4 regions of the Sporosarcina jeotgali genome follow, and region 3 is predicted to be linked to each of the others. Evidence: riboswitches for the same ligand, from Rfam matches in the RefSeq annotation. Region 3 holds a riboswitch; each other region holds the start of a gene.

Region 1 (4,214 bases), 1.1 Mb from region 3:
ACGGCGAAGAAAAGGGTCGCTTTGTTAGTAAGGACAGAAAAACACGCGAAGAAATTACAGCCTTCCTCGATCATCCTGAAGCGTAAGATTATTAATGAAATGACTGCTGTCGAGTAAGAACAATTACTTCCTGACAGCAGTCATTTCAATCACACGTTAAAAAGCTTGTTTTACCTCTTTGAGAATAATTTCAGCACCTGCTGGGCTTACGAACATGCCATTTGACAGTTCAAAATTATCGGAAGAAATTTCCCCGGTAATCACACATGCTTCACGAATTTTGTAGCTTCTGAGAATGATATTCTCCGCTTCTGTGAAAAATTCAAGTGGTTGTCCTTCAGGAAGTTTCATTGTCTCACGCAATTCAATTGGGATAACTATTCTCCCTAAATGATCAACTTTTCTTACTACGCCTAAACTCCTCATAAGAGAACCTCCTTCAATGGTACCTGAATTCTTCTATAATCATACAATTGCATGTTACAAAATGCAAAATAATGGTTGATCATTTGTCGAAAGTGAATTAATTCAGAACAATTTGAATGAAGGAACTTCTCCTCTTTTCACTGTCAACGGTCACAACGTACAGGTTATTTGATAGAATAGTACAGTTGACATGAACGGAGGGACACGATGACTTTCACTCAATTTAAGAAATCAGCGCTATTTGACTATCTTCAAATTATTGTAGGCTCGGCGTTTGTCGGACTGGCATTTACTATTTTTCTTTTACCTTCTCGCATAGCTGCAGGCGGTGTTTCAGGCATAAGCACAATTGTTTATGAACTATATGGATTTAATCCTGCTTATGTGCAGTGGATCATTAACTTACCGCTTCTCATTTTAGGTCTGGTCCTGGTAGGGAAAGACTTTAGCTGGCGTACGATTGTCGGTACATTTTTTGTTCCGTTTTTCATCTTCCTGACAACAGACATTAATGTTCCGATTCATAATCCATTACTCAGTTCTATTTATGGCGGGATTATGCTCGGTATCGGTCTGGGAATTGTTTATCGAGGGAACGGTTCCACTGGCGGAACTGCGTTAATAGCACAAATTCTAAAAAAATATACGAACTTTTCCAGTGGATTCGCTCAGCTCATTGTAGATGGGGCTGTTGTTATCATATCTGCGTTTGTCTTTGACTTGGAACTCGCTCTATATGCCATGATGGCAATTTATGTGACAAGCAAGGTAATCGACTTTGTACAGCTTCAAACTTCGCCTACTAAGCTGATCCTGATCATTACAGAACAAGAAGAAAAAGTTCAAGCACTCATTAGCAGTGAGCTCAATCGCGGGTTAACAAAAGTGAAGTCTTTGGGAGGTTACTCGAACCAGGAGAAAACTATGATTCTCTGCGTCGTAGAACAATCCGAAGCCATTTACTTTAAAAAGATTGTGCAGGAACAAGAGCCGACATCTTTCGTCATCTTCCTGAACGCGTCCGAAATTTTAGGGAGAGGGTTTTCCAGAGCCCAATATGACGACTGATTCGTTATTTCTCTATTAATAAAAATGATTCCATTTAAAGTTAGACTATACAAACAAATTAGAAATGGTATACTGTTCAGTAATTGAATATGCTTATCAAGAGAAACTGAGGGAAATGGCCCTAAGACGTTTCAGCAACCCCTGAAGAAATCAGGAAGGTGCTACTTCCACAAGACATTGTCTTGAGAGATAAGAGGAACGGCTGATGACTTCCACTTTCTCTCTTGCAGAAAGCGGAAGTTTTTTGATGGGCTGAATAGGAGTGAAGGATATGCCAATTACAATACCTAAGCAATTGCCTGCAGGAGAATTACTGAAGCAAGAAAAAATATTTGTGATGGATGAAGAACGCGCAACCTCACAAGATATTAGACCGCTGCGTATTCTTGTTGTAAATTTAATGCCGCAAAAAGAGAAGACTGAACTGCAGCTTTTACGTCTTCTAGGCAACACACCGCTCCAAGTAGACATCACTTTCTTACATACAGAAACGTATGTATCAAAAAATGTGAGCAAAAATCATTTGGATACATTTTATAAAACTTTCCCTCAAGTTAAGAACGAAAAGTTCGATGGAATGATTGTAACAGGTGCGCCAGTAGAGCAAATGGAATTTGAGCAGGTCGAATATTGGAGTGAAATGCAGGACATTTTAGATTGGGCAAAAGAGCACGTGACTTCTTCCATGCATATTTGCTGGGGAGCTCAAGCTGCGCTTTATCACTACTATGGAATTGATAAACAACAGTTACCTGCTAAGTGTTTTGGTATTTTTGATCATATCGTGACAGATCCGACCGTCAATCTTGCAAGAGGATTCAATGATCTGTTTCCAGCTCCTCATTCTAGACATACAGGTGTTTCAAAAGAGGACATAGAAGCTCACGATGAAATAAGTATTCTTTCATATTCGGACGAAGTTGGTCCATTTATTGTCCTGTCGAAAGACGCTAAAAACATTATGATTACGGGGCACTTAGAATACGACGCGGGCACGCTTCAGGAAGAATATGATCGTGATTCTGCTAAGGGACTTGATATAGATATCCCTAAAAACTACTTCCCGAACGATGATGCGACGTTGAATCCGCCCAATACATGGCGTTCGCATACACATCTGTTGTTCTCAAATTGGTTGAACTACTATGTGTACCAACAAACACCATTTGAATGGAAGTAACAAAGCTGCATAAAAATACCCAATCCCTCTGAAAAACTTGAAGTTCTCAAGGGATTGGTTTATAATGAATGACAGTCAGTCAGTCAGTCAGTCGTGGAGGGGTTTTTGTGAACAAGAAAGAAAAGATTGTTCAATCTGCAATTCAAGTGTTTACTGAGAAGGGTGTTGAGAAGACGACCGTCTCGCACATTGTGAAAACTGCAGGGATCGCCCAGGGGACATTTTACTTATACTTTCCGTCTAAATTGTCTTTAATGCCTGCTATTGCAGAAGTTATGGTGCAGCTTACGCTGAAGACAGTCATCGAAACTGTTGATGAAACAGCATCATTTGATGAGCAGCTCCAACAATTTACAGATGCGATTTTCGCAGTGAACAAGGAACATCACGAGATACAAGCAATGATTTATTCGGGGTTGGCGTCTACAGAACATTTGAAAGAATGGGAAAGCGTATACGCACCAATGTACCAGTGGGTGAGTTCACTTGTTGAAAATGGACAAAAACAAAAGGTAATACGCGCTGACAGTCATCCGGATCAATTGGCGAAATTGATAATTGGCTTAACGGAATCCGCAGCAGAACAAATATATTTGTATGATGAAGAATTCGATCAAGATATACGCGCTACTGAACAAAAACGGGAAACGTTATTATTTTTAATGAATGCACTAGGGTACACGAAATAAGCAAGCATTCAGTAGAAATGACTATCGACTGGCAATAGGTTTTGTCAGTCGATTAAAGGATTTCCGTTAATAATATAATATAGAATAAAATGAATGACAGTCAGTCATCTGGGAGAAGGAGTATTTCTAATGAAAAAAGCATGGCTTTATGTAGCAGCAACTAGTTTCTTTGAACTTGTATGGATTTTTGGTTTTAACGTAGCTTCAGTATGGTGGCATTGGATTCCAATTGTTTTGTTCATTTTCGTCGACTTTCACTTTCTTTCTAAAGCGTGTGAGACATTACCGACAGGAACTGTGTATGCCATATTTGCAGCAATTGGTACAGTCGGGACTGCTTTAATGGACGTATTTTTCTTTGACCAGACTTTAAGCGGCGGTAAAATATTCTTCATCGTCCTATTAGTGGCGGGCGTTATTGGTTTGAAACTTGCGGATGGTCATGATGAAAAAATAGCAGCAGAAGGGAATCGTTAAAATGGGATGGTTATTTGTAGCGTTAGCAGCGGTCTTTGAATTTATAGGAGTTATCGGATTGAACAAATATAGCAAAAGAAAGACCATTCCTACAGGATTCATGTTTTTAGGCGGATTCGGTCTATCATTTGTATTTCTATATTCATCGTTTCAGTATTTACAAGTAAGTACAGCTTACGCGGTATGGATTGGAATTGGGACAGCGGGTGCCGTGTTATTGAATATGATCTTTTTCGGTGAATCTAAAAGTCTTGCAAGAATTGGAAGCCTTGCTTTAATAATTGTGGGAGTTATCGGTCTAAAAGCCTTATCCTAAATCAGGTTTGATATTTCTTGAAAGGTTGCGCATAATGAATGGATAAGGAGACGTGACT
Region 2 (4,214 bases), 1.1 Mb from region 3:
CCGCTGATGGTCTTCGTACGCGTTATGTACAATGACAATGACTGCTTTTGCTTGTCCGTCTGCTTCCCATTTCCACATAGCGCTTCCCTCCATTTATATCAATGCTTTAAACTCAATTTGTACATGGTCCTAAAACTTTGATAGGATTATTATACATCAATGCACAACAAGGAGGGCATTTTCATGATTGTTCCGTATAAGGATGTTTGGCCAAACATCGATGAAACCGTTTTTGTAGCTGATTTTGCTGTCATTAGCGGAGATGTCACAATCGGCGCGGATTCGTCTGTTTGGTTTAGTACCGTCATCCGCGGCGACGTTGCACCGACCCGTATCGGTAAACGCGTCAGCATTCAAGACTTATCCTGTCTGCATCAAAGTCCTAACACACCGTTAGTCATAGAAGATGACGTCACAATCGGACATAAAGTTACGTTACATAGCTGTACAATTAAAAAAGGGGCTCTCGTTGGAATGGGTTCTATAATATTAGATGGTGCAGTGGTTGGTGAAGGCGCATTTGTAGGGGCAGGCAGTTTAGTTCCTCCAGGTAAAGTCATTCCCCCTGGTATGTTAGCACTCGGTTCTCCGGCAAAAGTTGTTCGTGAAGTTACAGACGAAGACCGGGCGGATATGGACAGAATCGTTAAGAGCTACGTAGAAAAAGGTCAGTATTACAAACAACTTCAAAATTGAAATGTAAAAAAGAAAAGCAAGGGCGCTTAAATCGGCCCTTGCTTTTTTGTATTTACCCTTTAAGTTGAGTAACTTCTTCTTTCAATGCTGAAGCTTTGTCTGTCCGTTCCCAAGGAAGATCGATATCCGTTCTGCCGAAGTGACCGTAAGCTGCTGTCTGCTTATAAATCGGACGGCGCAGGTCGAGCATCTTGATAATCCCTGCCGGGCGCAGATCGAAATGGTTTCTGACAAGCTCAACAAGACGGCTTTCAGGAATATCACTTGTTCCGAATGTATCAACAGAAATCGAAACAGGCTTCGCCACACCGATTGCATACGCCAGCTGTACTTCACAGCGATCCGCAAGACCTGCAGCGACTAAGTTTTTAGCAACATAACGTGCTGCGTAAGATGCTGAACGGTCAACTTTGGTTGCGTCTTTACCAGAAAACGCACCTCCCCCATGCCGAGCATAGCCTCCGTACGTATCAACGATGATTTTACGTCCAGTTAAACCAGCGTCCCCTTGTGGACCTCCAATCACAAAACGCCCAGATGGGTTGATGAAGTATTTTGTTTCTTCATCCAGTAAGTTCTTCGGTACGACAGAGTCAATCACGTGCTGTTTGACTTCACGCTGCAATTGCTCCAGTGTCACTTCAGGATGATGCTGTGTAGAAATAACAATCGTATCCACACGGATGGGTTCGTTCTTTTCATTATATTCAATCGTTACTTGTGTTTTCCCATCCGGACGTAAGTAGTCAAGTGTTTCTTCTTTCCGCACTTTTGTAAGCTGACGTGAAAGTTTGTGCGCAAGGCTGATTGGCAGAGGCATCAATTCCTCTGTTTCGTTACACGCATATCCAAACATGAGTCCCTGGTCGCCAGCACCAATTGCTTCTAATTCTTCGTCATCCATTTGGCCTTCACGTGCTTCAAGCGCACGATCGACGCTGGCTGCGATGTCCGGTGATTGTTCATCAATAGATGTCAGTACGGAAGACGTTTCGTAATCGAATCCGTATTTCGCACGTGTGTAGCCAATTTCCTTTACGGTTTCTCGAACCACTTTCGGAATATCGACATACGTAGTTGTCGTAATTTCTCCAATCACGAGAACTAATCCTGTTGTAATTGTCGTTTCACACGCAACGCGTGCGTTCGGGTCTTCCTCGATAATCGCATCCAGAATTGCATCTGAAATTTGGTCGCACATCTTATCAGGATGGCCTTCTGTTACCGACTCAGATGTAAACAGTCGTCGATTTGTCATATGATTTCCTCCTTCAGCCGCAAGTCTCCTTACAGCGAACTCGTGATACGGTACTCTCGTTTTCCCAGTTTTCGTCCCGCGCCTGAAGAGAAGCGACGTTCAACGTTCACAAGGATAAAGGCAAACAATAGAAAAAGCCCTCCACTCACGTATTGCATACATGAGGAAAGGCATGAGTTTCATAGGCACCTTTCACTCTTATCGTCCAGGGTTTCCCCCTGCTCCAGGTTTGGCACCTTTTCATAGACAAGGACGTCTATGCAGGTTGCCGGGCATCATAGGGCCTGTCCCTCCGCCGACTCGGGATAAGAGTATCCGTTCATCTATCTATGCTACGAGAAAATAGAGCTATTGTCAATTTTTTTGTTGTTCTCACTTGAGTTTTGAATTAGTATAGTTTATTATTCTTAATGTGTTATACTAATTCAAAATAAGACAGCCCCAACACGGGCAATAATGAAAAGGACGGTATCTACCTATGATTTCAGCGAAAATAGATAATGGACTCAAAGAACTTCTTTCTGGAACTAATATTACATTACAGCCCTCTGTACCTGTATTAGTCGAAAAAGCAGTTTCCCGCGGTGAGGCGAAGCTTTCAGCAGATGGAGCCGTTACAGCGCAAACCGGGAAGTATACCGGCCGTTCCCCTAAAGATCGTTACATAACTGAAGAAGCGGCTTCAAAAGATAAGATTGACTGGGGTTCTGTCAATCGTCCAATTTCAGAAGATCACTTCGACAACCTATATAAGAAGGTTTTGAACCACCTTCAAACAAAAGAAGAACTATTTGTATTTAAAGGATTTGCAGGAGCTGACAAAGCTTCACAACTTTCTATTCAAGTTATCAACGAATTTGCGTGGCAGAACCTGTTCGTGCATCAGCTCTTCATCCGCCCTACTGAAGAAGAATTGAAAATGCACGAAGCACAATTCACAATCCTGGCTGCACCTTCGTTCAAAGCAGATCCTGCTGTTGACGGTACGGACACTGAAACATTTGTCATCATTTCACTCGAAAAACGTATTGTGTTAATCGGCGGTACTGAATACGCAGGAGAAATGAAGAAATCGATTTTCTCTGTCATGAACTACCTGCTTCCTGAGAACGGCATTCTTTCCATGCACTGTTCAGCAAACGTTGGGGAAAAAGGCGATGCAGCTCTATTCTTCGGCTTGTCAGGTACAGGTAAAACAACGCTTTCTGCTGATGCAAACCGCAAACTCATCGGTGATGATGAGCACGGTTGGTCAGATCATGGAATCTTTAACATTGAAGGCGGATGCTACGCGAAGTGCATCCATTTGTCACCAGAAAAAGAACCTGAGATCTTCGGTGCCATTCAATTCGGGACAGTTTTAGAAAACGTGGTACTCGATACAGAGTCACGCGTGCCCGATTATGATGATACAACTTTAACTGAAAATACACGCGCTGCTTATCCAATTGAGAACATTGACAATATCGTGCTTCCATCAGTTGCTGGACACCCGGAAACGATCATCTTCCTAACTGCTGATGCGTTCGGCGTGCTGCCTCCAATCTCGAAATTGACGAAAGAACAAGCGATGTATCATTTCCTAAGCGGATTCACATCGAAACTTGCGGGTACTGAACGTGGAATCACATCACCAGAAGCAACATTCTCTACATGCTTCGGTTCACCATTCCTGCCGCTTCCGGCAACAGTATATGCAGATATGCTAGGCAAGAAAATCGATGAGCACGGTTCACGTGTATTCCTTGTAAACACTGGCTGGACCGGCGGTGTCTATGGCGTTGGTAAACGTATGGACTTGAAGCACACACGCACAATGGTTCGCGCAGCACTTTCTGGAGAATTAGATGATGTTGAAACAGAAACTTCTGCTACATTCGGCCTTCAGATTCCTAAGCAAATCCAGGGTGTTCCAAGTGAAGTGCTGAACCCTCGCAATGCTTGGAGCGATGCATCCGAATATGATGCAAAAGCAAAAGAGCTATCACAGCTTTTCAAAGACAACTTCAAAAAGTTTGACCAAGTTTCTGAAGAGATTCTTCAAAAGGGCGGTCCAATTATTTAATAGCACGAAAAAGAACCTTCCTAATCCCGGAAGGTTCTTTTTTTACGGCTGCGCTCTCATCCAATTTGTCAGATCCCTGACGATCTTAGCATTGTGCCAGGATGGGAAGTGATGGGTATAATCTTGGAAATACCACGTTTCGGTGGTTTTCTGGTGTTTCCGAAGTGCATCTTCCAGCATAATGGCTTGTTCAAA
Region 3 (4,214 bases):
GTATTTAGTCGGTACACCAATTGGAAATTTAGAAGATATGAGTTATCGGGCAATCCGCATTTTAAAAGAGGCAGATATGATTGCAGCCGAGGATACGAGGAATACAGTGAAGTTGTCCAATCACTTTGAAATCGATACGCCATTCATGAGTTACCATGAACACAATCTGGAAGCAGGCGGAAGAAAAATATTAGAACTGCTGGCAGAAGGGAAGACTGTTGCGCTTGTGAGCGATGCCGGGATGCCTTGTATTTCAGATCCCGGAGCTGATATTGCTGAAAAAGCGATTGCAGAGGGATACGCAGTTGTACCTGTACCTGGACCCAATGCTGCAATTAGTGCTCTCGTCGCGTCGGGAATTCCAGCGCAGCCTTTTTTATTTTTTGGATTTTTAGATAGACAAAAGAAAAAACGACGCCTTCAGCTGGAGTCGCTGCAGAACCGTCAGGAAACTTTGCTTTTCTACGAGGCACCGCATCGACTGAAAGAAACGTTGCGTGCATTGAAAGAACAATTTGGACCAGACCGCAGGATTACTCTCGCTAGAGAACTGACGAAACGATACGAAGAGTTTGTAAGAGGCACAATTGATGAGGCGCTTACCTGGGCGGAGTCCACTGAAATTCGTGGAGAGTTTTGCATAGTTGTAGAAGGTATTGATGAGATGGAAGCTGTGGTTGAAGAAGAGTGGTGGAGTTCACTAACTTCGGTTGAACATGTTGAACAATTGATGGAAGAAAAAGGGTATACCTCAAAAGAGGCAATCCGTGAAGCCGCAGCAGATCGGGGTGTCACTAAACGTGAAGTGTACCAAGCGTATCATGTAGAGTAAAAAAATAACATCTGGTCTTTTTTAAAAGGCCAGATGTTATTGAAATAAAATTATTAAATCAAGACATTTTGTCTTCAATTTCAGCGATTAGCTGCTTAGCACCTTCAGGACTGAGGATTAATTTACCATCGATCAATGTTAAATTGTCATCTGACACTTCTCCAGTAACTGAACATGTCATATTAGGCATGTATTTCTTCAAGATGATTTTATCATCATCCACATAGATTTCCAGCGCGTCTTTTTGAGCTATGCCGAGTGTCCGACGCAGTTCGATAGGGATAACTACACGGCCGAGTTCGTCGACCTTACGTACGATTCCAGTAGATTTCATAGCGGGTTTCCTCCTAAAAGATAATAGTCATTCGTCAGATTTCGACATTTTTCTCTTGTCTGTCTATTATCATACCAAGTCTTCCATTTAACGTCAATAGAGAAGAACGGAAACTATGCAATGAATAATAGATACATGAAAAACGCACATAATGATGAATGATAGTTGCAGATTTGAGATAGAAAGAACGTGTCTTACATAAATCTTTCAAAAAATTAAAAAGAGGTTGACTTCCCGTGTTAGTCACTTTATAGTTAGGAACAATTCTTGCGACAATCGAATAGCAATACATCACTTTCTTATCCAGAGAGATCGAGGGGCAGGCCCTATGACATCTCGGCAGCGGGTTCATTACACGTGAACACTGTGCCAATTCCTGCAAATGCGTCATGCATTTGGAAGATGAGAACTGAGATGGTTTCACTTAACATTGAAGCCTTCTTTTTTCTCGTTTTATAGAGAAAAAAGAAGGCTTTTTCCGTTCAATCAAAAGAAAGTTCGATGACTGCGCTCGTTGCTGCACAGAATGATTTCACTAAGGAATGGAGGGTTCAGCGTGATTGAATTTAAACAGGCAGCTAAAACATTTCAAATCGGAAAGCGCAAAGTAACGGCTGTTAATAATGTGAGTTTGTCCGTTGCACAAGGAGAGATTTTTGGCATCATCGGGTTTAGCGGCGCGGGGAAGAGCACATTATTGCGCCTCGTTAATATGCTGGAGCGTCCAACCACTGGCTCAATTCAAGTCCAAGGTGTAGACCTCGCCTCTCTTTCTCAAAAAGATCTAAGAAAGCTTAGGCGCCGAATCGGAATGATCTTTCAGAACTTTAATCTGTTTACTTCCCGCACGGTTGCAGGAAATGTGGCATACCCGCTTAAACTAGGGGGCGTACCTAAAAAAGAAATTTCTGCGCGGGTAGCAGAACTATTGGACTTTGTCGGACTGTCTGATAAAGCGAATGATTACCCCGAACAACTTTCAGGCGGTCAAAAGCAGCGCGTAGGAATTGCAAGAGCATTGGCAACTTCGCCAGATATTTTGATCTGCGATGAGGCAACGTCCGCCTTAGACCCAGACACGACAGCCGATATTCTTAGACTCTTAAAAAAAGTGAACAAGGAACTGGGAATCACGATTTTATTGATCACACATGAGATGCACGTTATTCAAGAAATATGTGATCGTGTCGCTGTGATGGAGGACGGAGAAGTAATTGAGACAGGGTCTGTATTCGACACATTTACAAATCCGCAGCATCCGACTACGCAGCGATTCATTCAATCGATCCAGCAGGATCTTCCCTCTGATACATTGCTTCAAGAGTGGCGTGCAAAGGGAGGGAGAAAACTGTATCGTGTCATTTTTAAAGGAGAGATAGCAAGTGATCCAGTTCTTTCAAGGCTCACACAGCAATTTGGAGTGAATTTCAATATTGTGTACGGGTCCATTCGTGAACTGCAAGAGAAGTTTTTCGGGAATTTGTTAGTTTCATTTGACGGGGATGAGCGTTCCGTAGATTCGCTGCTTGCTGCATTGAAAGAAACCGTGGAAATTGAGGAGGTTGCTGTACATGAAAGTTGATTGGACCACATTTTGGCCCAGAATTATAGAGTCTACGGGCGAGACGGTTCTAATGGTCATTGCAACGCTCGTCTTTGGCTCGATTTTGGGAATCAGTATCGGCTTACTGCTTTACGTAACGAGAAAAGGAAACATTTTAGAGAAGCAATGGGTGTTTCAAACGTTGAATATCCTTATCAATATCATACGTCCAATTCCATTCATCATATTTCTTGTTGCATTAAGTCCTGTTACACGAGCGGTTGTAGGTTCCACAATCGGAACGTGGGCAGCAATCTTTCCAATGACAATCGCAGCCTCATTTGGAATCGCCAGGATTGTAGAAAATAATTTAGTCGGAATAGAACCCGGCGTGGTAGAAGCAGCTAAAGCAATGGGAGCGAGCCCTTTGCAAATCATATTTACAGTTCTCATACGGGAGGCTCTGGGTCCTCTGATCCTTGGTTTGACATTCGTAACGATTAGTTTGATAGATTTCTCTGCAATGGCCGGTACTGTTGGCGGGGGAGGATTGGGACACGTCGCTATGACATACGGATATCAGCGTTTTGATGGAAGTGTCATGCTGGTTACAGTAGTGATTCTGATAATCCTAGTCCAAGTAGCTCAATGGATAGGAAACACGTTTTCAAGAAAAGTTATGAGACGCTAGCCTGTTAGTTAACCCGCAAATGGAGGAGATTATAAAATGAAAAAAGTACTTATCTATTTAGGAACTGCCTTACTTTTACTGACGCTCGGAGCTTGCAGCCAAAAGACATCGGGAGAAGAAAACGATTCGAAAAAAGTGAGAATTGGTGTGACAGGATCAGACGGTGAAGTATGGCCGATCCTTAAGGAGAAAGCCGAAGCAGAAGGAATTGAAATTGAACTCATTGAGTTTGCCGATTACACTTTACCGAACCAAGCACTGGCAAACGGAGATATTGACTTGAACTCCTTCCAGCACATTGCATTCTTAAGTCAGTTCACCAAAGAAAATAATGCAGACTTAACACCAATTGGCGCCACAATCATTGCACCGATGGGGATTTACTCAGAAAAGCTGAAGTCTATTGATGATATTGAAGATGGAGCACGTATCGCAATTCCAGATGATCCATCTAACCAGGCACGTGCTTTGAAGTTACTGGAATCGGCGGGCTTGATTAAACTGGCAGATGATTTCGGATTATTCGGAGATCCTTCAAAGATTGTCAAAAATCCTAAGAACCTCGACATTTATCCAATAGTAGCTCAGCAAACTCCACGCGTACTGCCGGATGTTGCGGCTTCCATCATTAATAATGGAGTCGCTGGACAAGCAGGTTTTGATCCGGTGAAAGATCCTATCTATTTAGAAGACAGCGATGACGACAATACATTGCCCTATGTCAACATCTTTGCAACGAGAACTGCGGATGAAAACAATGAGACGTATTTACGGATTGTCGAATTGTATCACGATGAAGACGTGAAAAAAGCGG
Region 4 (4,214 bases), 110 kb from region 3:
CCCGGCAAATATATTAGGCGTTGGAATACCCATATAAGAAAGTTGTGATCCGTCAGTTCCGCCCCGAATCGGTTCAATAATGGATGAAATCTCTAAATTGTTGAATGCTTCGGAAATGATATCCACGATTTCCATATGAGGCTTGATTTTCTCACCCATATTGAAGTACTGATTTTGCAATTCAAGCTCAACCGCTTCCTCGCCGTAATCAGATTGCATTTGTGAAACGGTATCGAAAAACAATTTCTTGCGTGCCTCATAGGAGTCCTTGTCGAAATCACGAATAATATATTCCAGCACTGTCTTCTCAACTGAACCGTGGATGTCCATTAAGTGAATGAATCCTTCACGTCCCTCTGTTAACTCAGGAATTTCTAAAGCAGGCATGGCCGCTTGAAATTCTTGTGCACGTAAAATGGAGTTCACCATTTTCCCTTTTGCAGTGCCTGGATGAACGTTTGTTCCTTTGAATGTAACGCGTGCACCGGCTGCATTGAAGCTCTCATATTGCAATTCGCCAAGCGGACCGCCGTCCATCGTATAAGCAAAGTCGACACCAAATGCTTCTACATCGAATTTGTGCGGGCCGCGTCCAATTTCCTCATCCGGTGTGAAAGCCACGCGTAATTTACCGTGCTTCACTTCAGGATGCTGTTGGAAATAAGCCATCGCCGTCATGATTTCTGCAATACCAGCTTTATCATCTGCGCCAAGCAGCGTTGTTCCATCCGTTGTAATCAACGTCTGACCGATATAATTTTGGAGTTCCGGGAAACGGCTGACAGAGAGAGTTGTGTTCTCATTCAACACTAGATCACTGCCTTCATAGTTATCATGACGCTGCGGATTCACATTCTTACCTGTGAAATCAGGTGATGTATCCACGTGCGCTAAGAAGCCGATTACAGGGATCTCTTTGTCTGTATTCGCAGGAAGTGTAGCAAACAAGTAGCCGTTCTCATCGAGCGTAATGTCTTCCATGCCTAGTGTTGTAAGCTCTTCCTTCAATAGATGCAGCAAATCCCACTGGTTAGCAGTCGACGGTGTTGTCGAACTCTTTTCATCAGATTCAGTGTCAATCTTTGCATAGCGAATGAATCGTTCTAATAGCTGTTCTTTCATAATATCTAAAAAGTCCCCTTTCAAATCTATGTAGTAATAAGCGGCTGCATGTGTTTTTGAGAATGAACAGACGACAAAACCGACAGAACTAGTGCGATCTGCCGGAGGTTGAAGTCGGTGCGCTGTAGATTATTCGACTGTGTAATTTTTATGAGCGACAACGGTTAGTGTGGAAGCGGCGCCAATCAGATCAGCGTCTTCTTCTGAAATTTCTACAATAACGGAGTTCTCTAAGATCTTGTGGATTGCCCCTACAACGAAAACATCATTACGTGTGAACGAAATCTTTTCGCCAATTTTACGCGCTGCGATAAAATCAGAGACAGGATGTTCCTTACGCGGAAAAGCCAAACGAATCCCTCCTCTAGTCTGTTTCGATCTCTTTAGAATTGTGAAGACCCATGGCCATTCAGAAAAACAGACAGTGTGTCGTGCGGTTGGCCCGATGGTTTGGAACAATAAAATTTGTAATACTGCTATAAGTATAGCATAATTCGAACAATTTCGCGCTTTTCATGTCGAAGGAAGTGGATTTGATTGACGATATACCAGAAGGGGTATAACATGTACATAATGTTGAGAGGAGGCCAGATCCATGGAATACGATGCAAAAGTGGTGAATCGACTAAAAAGAATTGAAGGTCAAATTCGCGGAGTCCTGCGGATGATTGAAGCTGGTGATGAATGCAAAGACGTCATAACACAGTTATCTGCGTCTCGCTCTGGAATCGATCGGACTATAGGGTTAATTGTAAGCACGAACCTGATTGCTTGTATGGAAAACGAAGAGTTGTCGGATAACCCGCAATCGAAAGAGGCACTTGTTAAAGAAGCTGTCGACTTACTAGTAAAGAGCCGCTAACTGCGTGCTCTTTTTTTGTGGGATTAAACATTAAAGTCTTCTAACGGTTCTCTCATCAAGTCCTAATAAACATCACAGTTCTGGAAGAGTATGCATCAATTGCTTCTGTCATCGACCCAGCAAGCTTCACTGCACGTGTTACTGAAGACAACGTGAATAACCCCACAATCTTGCTAACGGACGCGAGCAGTTCAAAAGCATCTACGTAAAACGCACAAACATGCTCAAAATCATCAACCTAAAAGGCGGCCAAATTTTCTACGGCACAGCTTAATAATTAATTCTTACCCGCAAACCAAAGTCTGCCCAGATTTTGGTTTGCGGTTTTTTTGTCCCTTTTCTGTGCAGTTGTTTGTCCTGCGAGAATCCGTTGACTGAAGGTGCAGGCGGCGGCTCCGGCGGAAATCGAACCCCGTTTAATTAGTAAACACGAAACTATCAAACAATTTTGATTTAACTGTTGACTTTCTATTTTCAAGCACGTATACTCAGTTCCAAGATGGAAAACTGAATAAGTCACAAACTCTTATCAAGAGCGGCGGAGGGACTAGGCCCTGCGATGCCCGGCAACCGGCAAGCATACCAGCTTGCAAAGGTGCTACTTCCTACAGATCTATTGTTAGATCTGAAAGATAAGGGGAAGTGCCAGCAATGGCAGATCCTCTTCTATCGGTAGAAGGGGGTTTTTTTAGTTTCCCCATCACCCGTCCGGTGTGCGCAGTTCCATCAAACTAATTTCCGGAGGTTATGTATATGACAAATTTTCAACCCGAAACCCTGTTACTGCACGGTGGTCAAGAACCAGATCCAACGACTGGGTCACGAGCTCTTCCTATCCATAGAACTACATCATTCGTATTTCGTGATACGGACCATGCCAAGAATCTTTTCGCACTGCAAGAGGCTGGCAACATCTACACACGTATCACGAACCCGACAGTCGCTGTGTTTGAAGAACGCATCGCGTTACTTGAAGGGGGAACAGCAGCCGTTGCACTCTCATCAGGCATGGCGGCAATCGCATTCTCCATCTTGAACATTGCAGAAGCCGGTGACGAAATTATTGCAGCGTCCAACCTATATGGCGGTACGTACAATTTGTTCGCTGTAACGTTGCCGAAGTACGGGATTACTGTTAAATTTGTCGACTCAACTGATCCGGAAAACTTCCGCAGTGCGATTACGGAAAAGACCAAAGGGATCTTCGCTGAAACAATTGGCAACCCGAGCCTGCAAGTGCTCGATATCGAAACGATTGCATCGATCGCGCACGAAAATGGCGTTCCGCTTTTAATCGACAATACATTTGCCTCCCCATACGGATGCAACCCGATTGAATTTGGTGCTGACGTTGTTATCCATTCTGCAACAAAGTGGATTGGCGGTCACGGAACGACAATCGGCGGAGTGGCAGTAGACGCAGGGAAGTTTGATTGGACACAAGGAAGATTCCCAGGCTTCACAGAGCCGGACGAATCATATCATGGATTGCGTTACGGCATCGACACGGCAGGCGCTGCATTCGCGACAAAGCTCCGTGTTCAAGGACTGCGTGATTTCGGCCCGTGTCTCGATCCGGACAGTGCGTTCAACTTCCTGCAAGGCTTGGAGACGCTTCATCTGCGAATCCAGCGTCATGGGGAAAATGCTCAAAAGGTTGCGCAGTTCCTGAAAGAACATCCATCGGTTGACTGGGTTACCTACACGGGTCTCGACGATCATCCAACAGCAGATCTTGCTAAGAAATACATTAAAAATGGGGCAGGTTCTATTATTGTCTTCGGAATTAAAGGCGGACGTGACGCAGGACGCCGTGTAATCGATAACGTAGCCGTCTGGTCCCACGTAGCGAACGTCGGGGATGCAAAGTCGTTAATTATCCATCCGGCTTCTACGACGCATCAGCAGCTGTCTGGAGAGGACTTGAAAAATTCAGGGGTAACAGAGGAACTCATTCGTCTCTCGGTCGGTCTTGAATCAGCAGAGGATATTATTGCAGATTTGAAACAAGCGATTGAAAAAGCAGTACCCGTTACTGCGTAATTAACACAAAAACACCGGAATCCTCATATGGATTCCGGTGTTTTACTAGTTAATGTTTCGGACGTTTACTATGCTTCACGTCTTTTTGCAGCTCCTTAAAGAGCGCAGTGACCATAAACAGTATGATGAACGAAAACGGCAGTGCTGCGATAATAATCGTGTTCTGCAGCGCGGAAAGACCTCCGAC

What was found. A riboswitch is a leader RNA that binds a small molecule or an ion and turns the genes downstream of it on or off. The one in region 3 is predicted to bind S-adenosylmethionine.
Region 1: it holds a riboswitch for S-adenosylmethionine, as region 3 does, so the genes downstream of both, metA (homoserine O-acetyltransferase MetA) here and PGH26_RS00250 (methionine ABC transporter ATP-binding protein) in region 3, are expected to answer to the same signal.
Region 2: it holds a riboswitch for S-adenosylmethionine, as region 3 does, so the genes downstream of both, metK (methionine adenosyltransferase) here and PGH26_RS00250 (methionine ABC transporter ATP-binding protein) in region 3, are expected to answer to the same signal.
Region 4: it holds a riboswitch for S-adenosylmethionine, as region 3 does, so the genes downstream of both, PGH26_RS00835 (O-acetylhomoserine aminocarboxypropyltransferase/cysteine synthase family protein) here and PGH26_RS00250 (methionine ABC transporter ATP-binding protein) in region 3, are expected to answer to the same signal.

What each region holds. Positions count from the first base shown of each region.
Region 1 is NZ_CP116341.1:2,102,211-2,106,424, reverse strand. Features, by position in the region: gene PGH26_RS10385 (thioredoxin family protein) at 1-86, shown strand, start outside; gene PGH26_RS10380 (AbrB/MazE/SpoVT family DNA-binding domain-containing protein) at 157-426, opposite strand; gene PGH26_RS10375 (YitT family protein) at 634-1,494, shown strand; SAM riboswitch class I at 1,585-1,690, shown strand; gene metA (homoserine O-acetyltransferase MetA) at 1,766-2,674, shown strand; gene PGH26_RS10365 (TetR/AcrR family transcriptional regulator) at 2,743-3,363, shown strand; gene PGH26_RS10360 (DMT family transporter) at 3,493-3,840, shown strand; gene PGH26_RS10355 (DMT family transporter) at 3,842-4,156, shown strand.
Region 2 is NZ_CP116341.1:2,161,870-2,166,083, forward strand. Features, by position in the region: gene PGH26_RS10650 (alpha/beta hydrolase) at 1-78, opposite strand, end outside; gene PGH26_RS10655 (gamma carbonic anhydrase) at 184-696, shown strand; gene metK (methionine adenosyltransferase) at 749-1,954, opposite strand; SAM riboswitch class I at 2,150-2,266, opposite strand; gene pckA (phosphoenolpyruvate carboxykinase (ATP)) at 2,433-4,019, shown strand; gene PGH26_RS10670 (alpha/beta hydrolase family protein) at 4,062-4,214, opposite strand, start outside.
Region 3 is NZ_CP116341.1:41,164-45,377, forward strand. Features, by position in the region: gene rsmI (16S rRNA (cytidine(1402)-2'-O)-methyltransferase) at 1-832, shown strand, start outside; gene abrB (transition state genes transcriptional regulator AbrB) at 891-1,166, opposite strand; SAM riboswitch class I at 1,463-1,575, shown strand; gene PGH26_RS00250 (methionine ABC transporter ATP-binding protein) at 1,723-2,748, shown strand; gene PGH26_RS00255 (methionine ABC transporter permease) at 2,738-3,400, shown strand; gene PGH26_RS00260 (MetQ/NlpA family ABC transporter substrate-binding protein) at 3,437-4,214, shown strand, end outside.
Region 4 is NZ_CP116341.1:154,576-158,789, forward strand. Features, by position in the region: gene pepT (peptidase T) at 1-1,122, opposite strand, end outside; gene PGH26_RS00825 (DUF2187 family protein) at 1,252-1,473, opposite strand; gene PGH26_RS00830 (metal-sensitive transcriptional regulator) at 1,718-1,984, shown strand; SAM riboswitch class I at 2,508-2,623, shown strand; gene PGH26_RS00835 (O-acetylhomoserine aminocarboxypropyltransferase/cysteine synthase family protein) at 2,738-4,027, shown strand; gene PGH26_RS00840 (BCCT family transporter) at 4,077-4,214, opposite strand, start outside.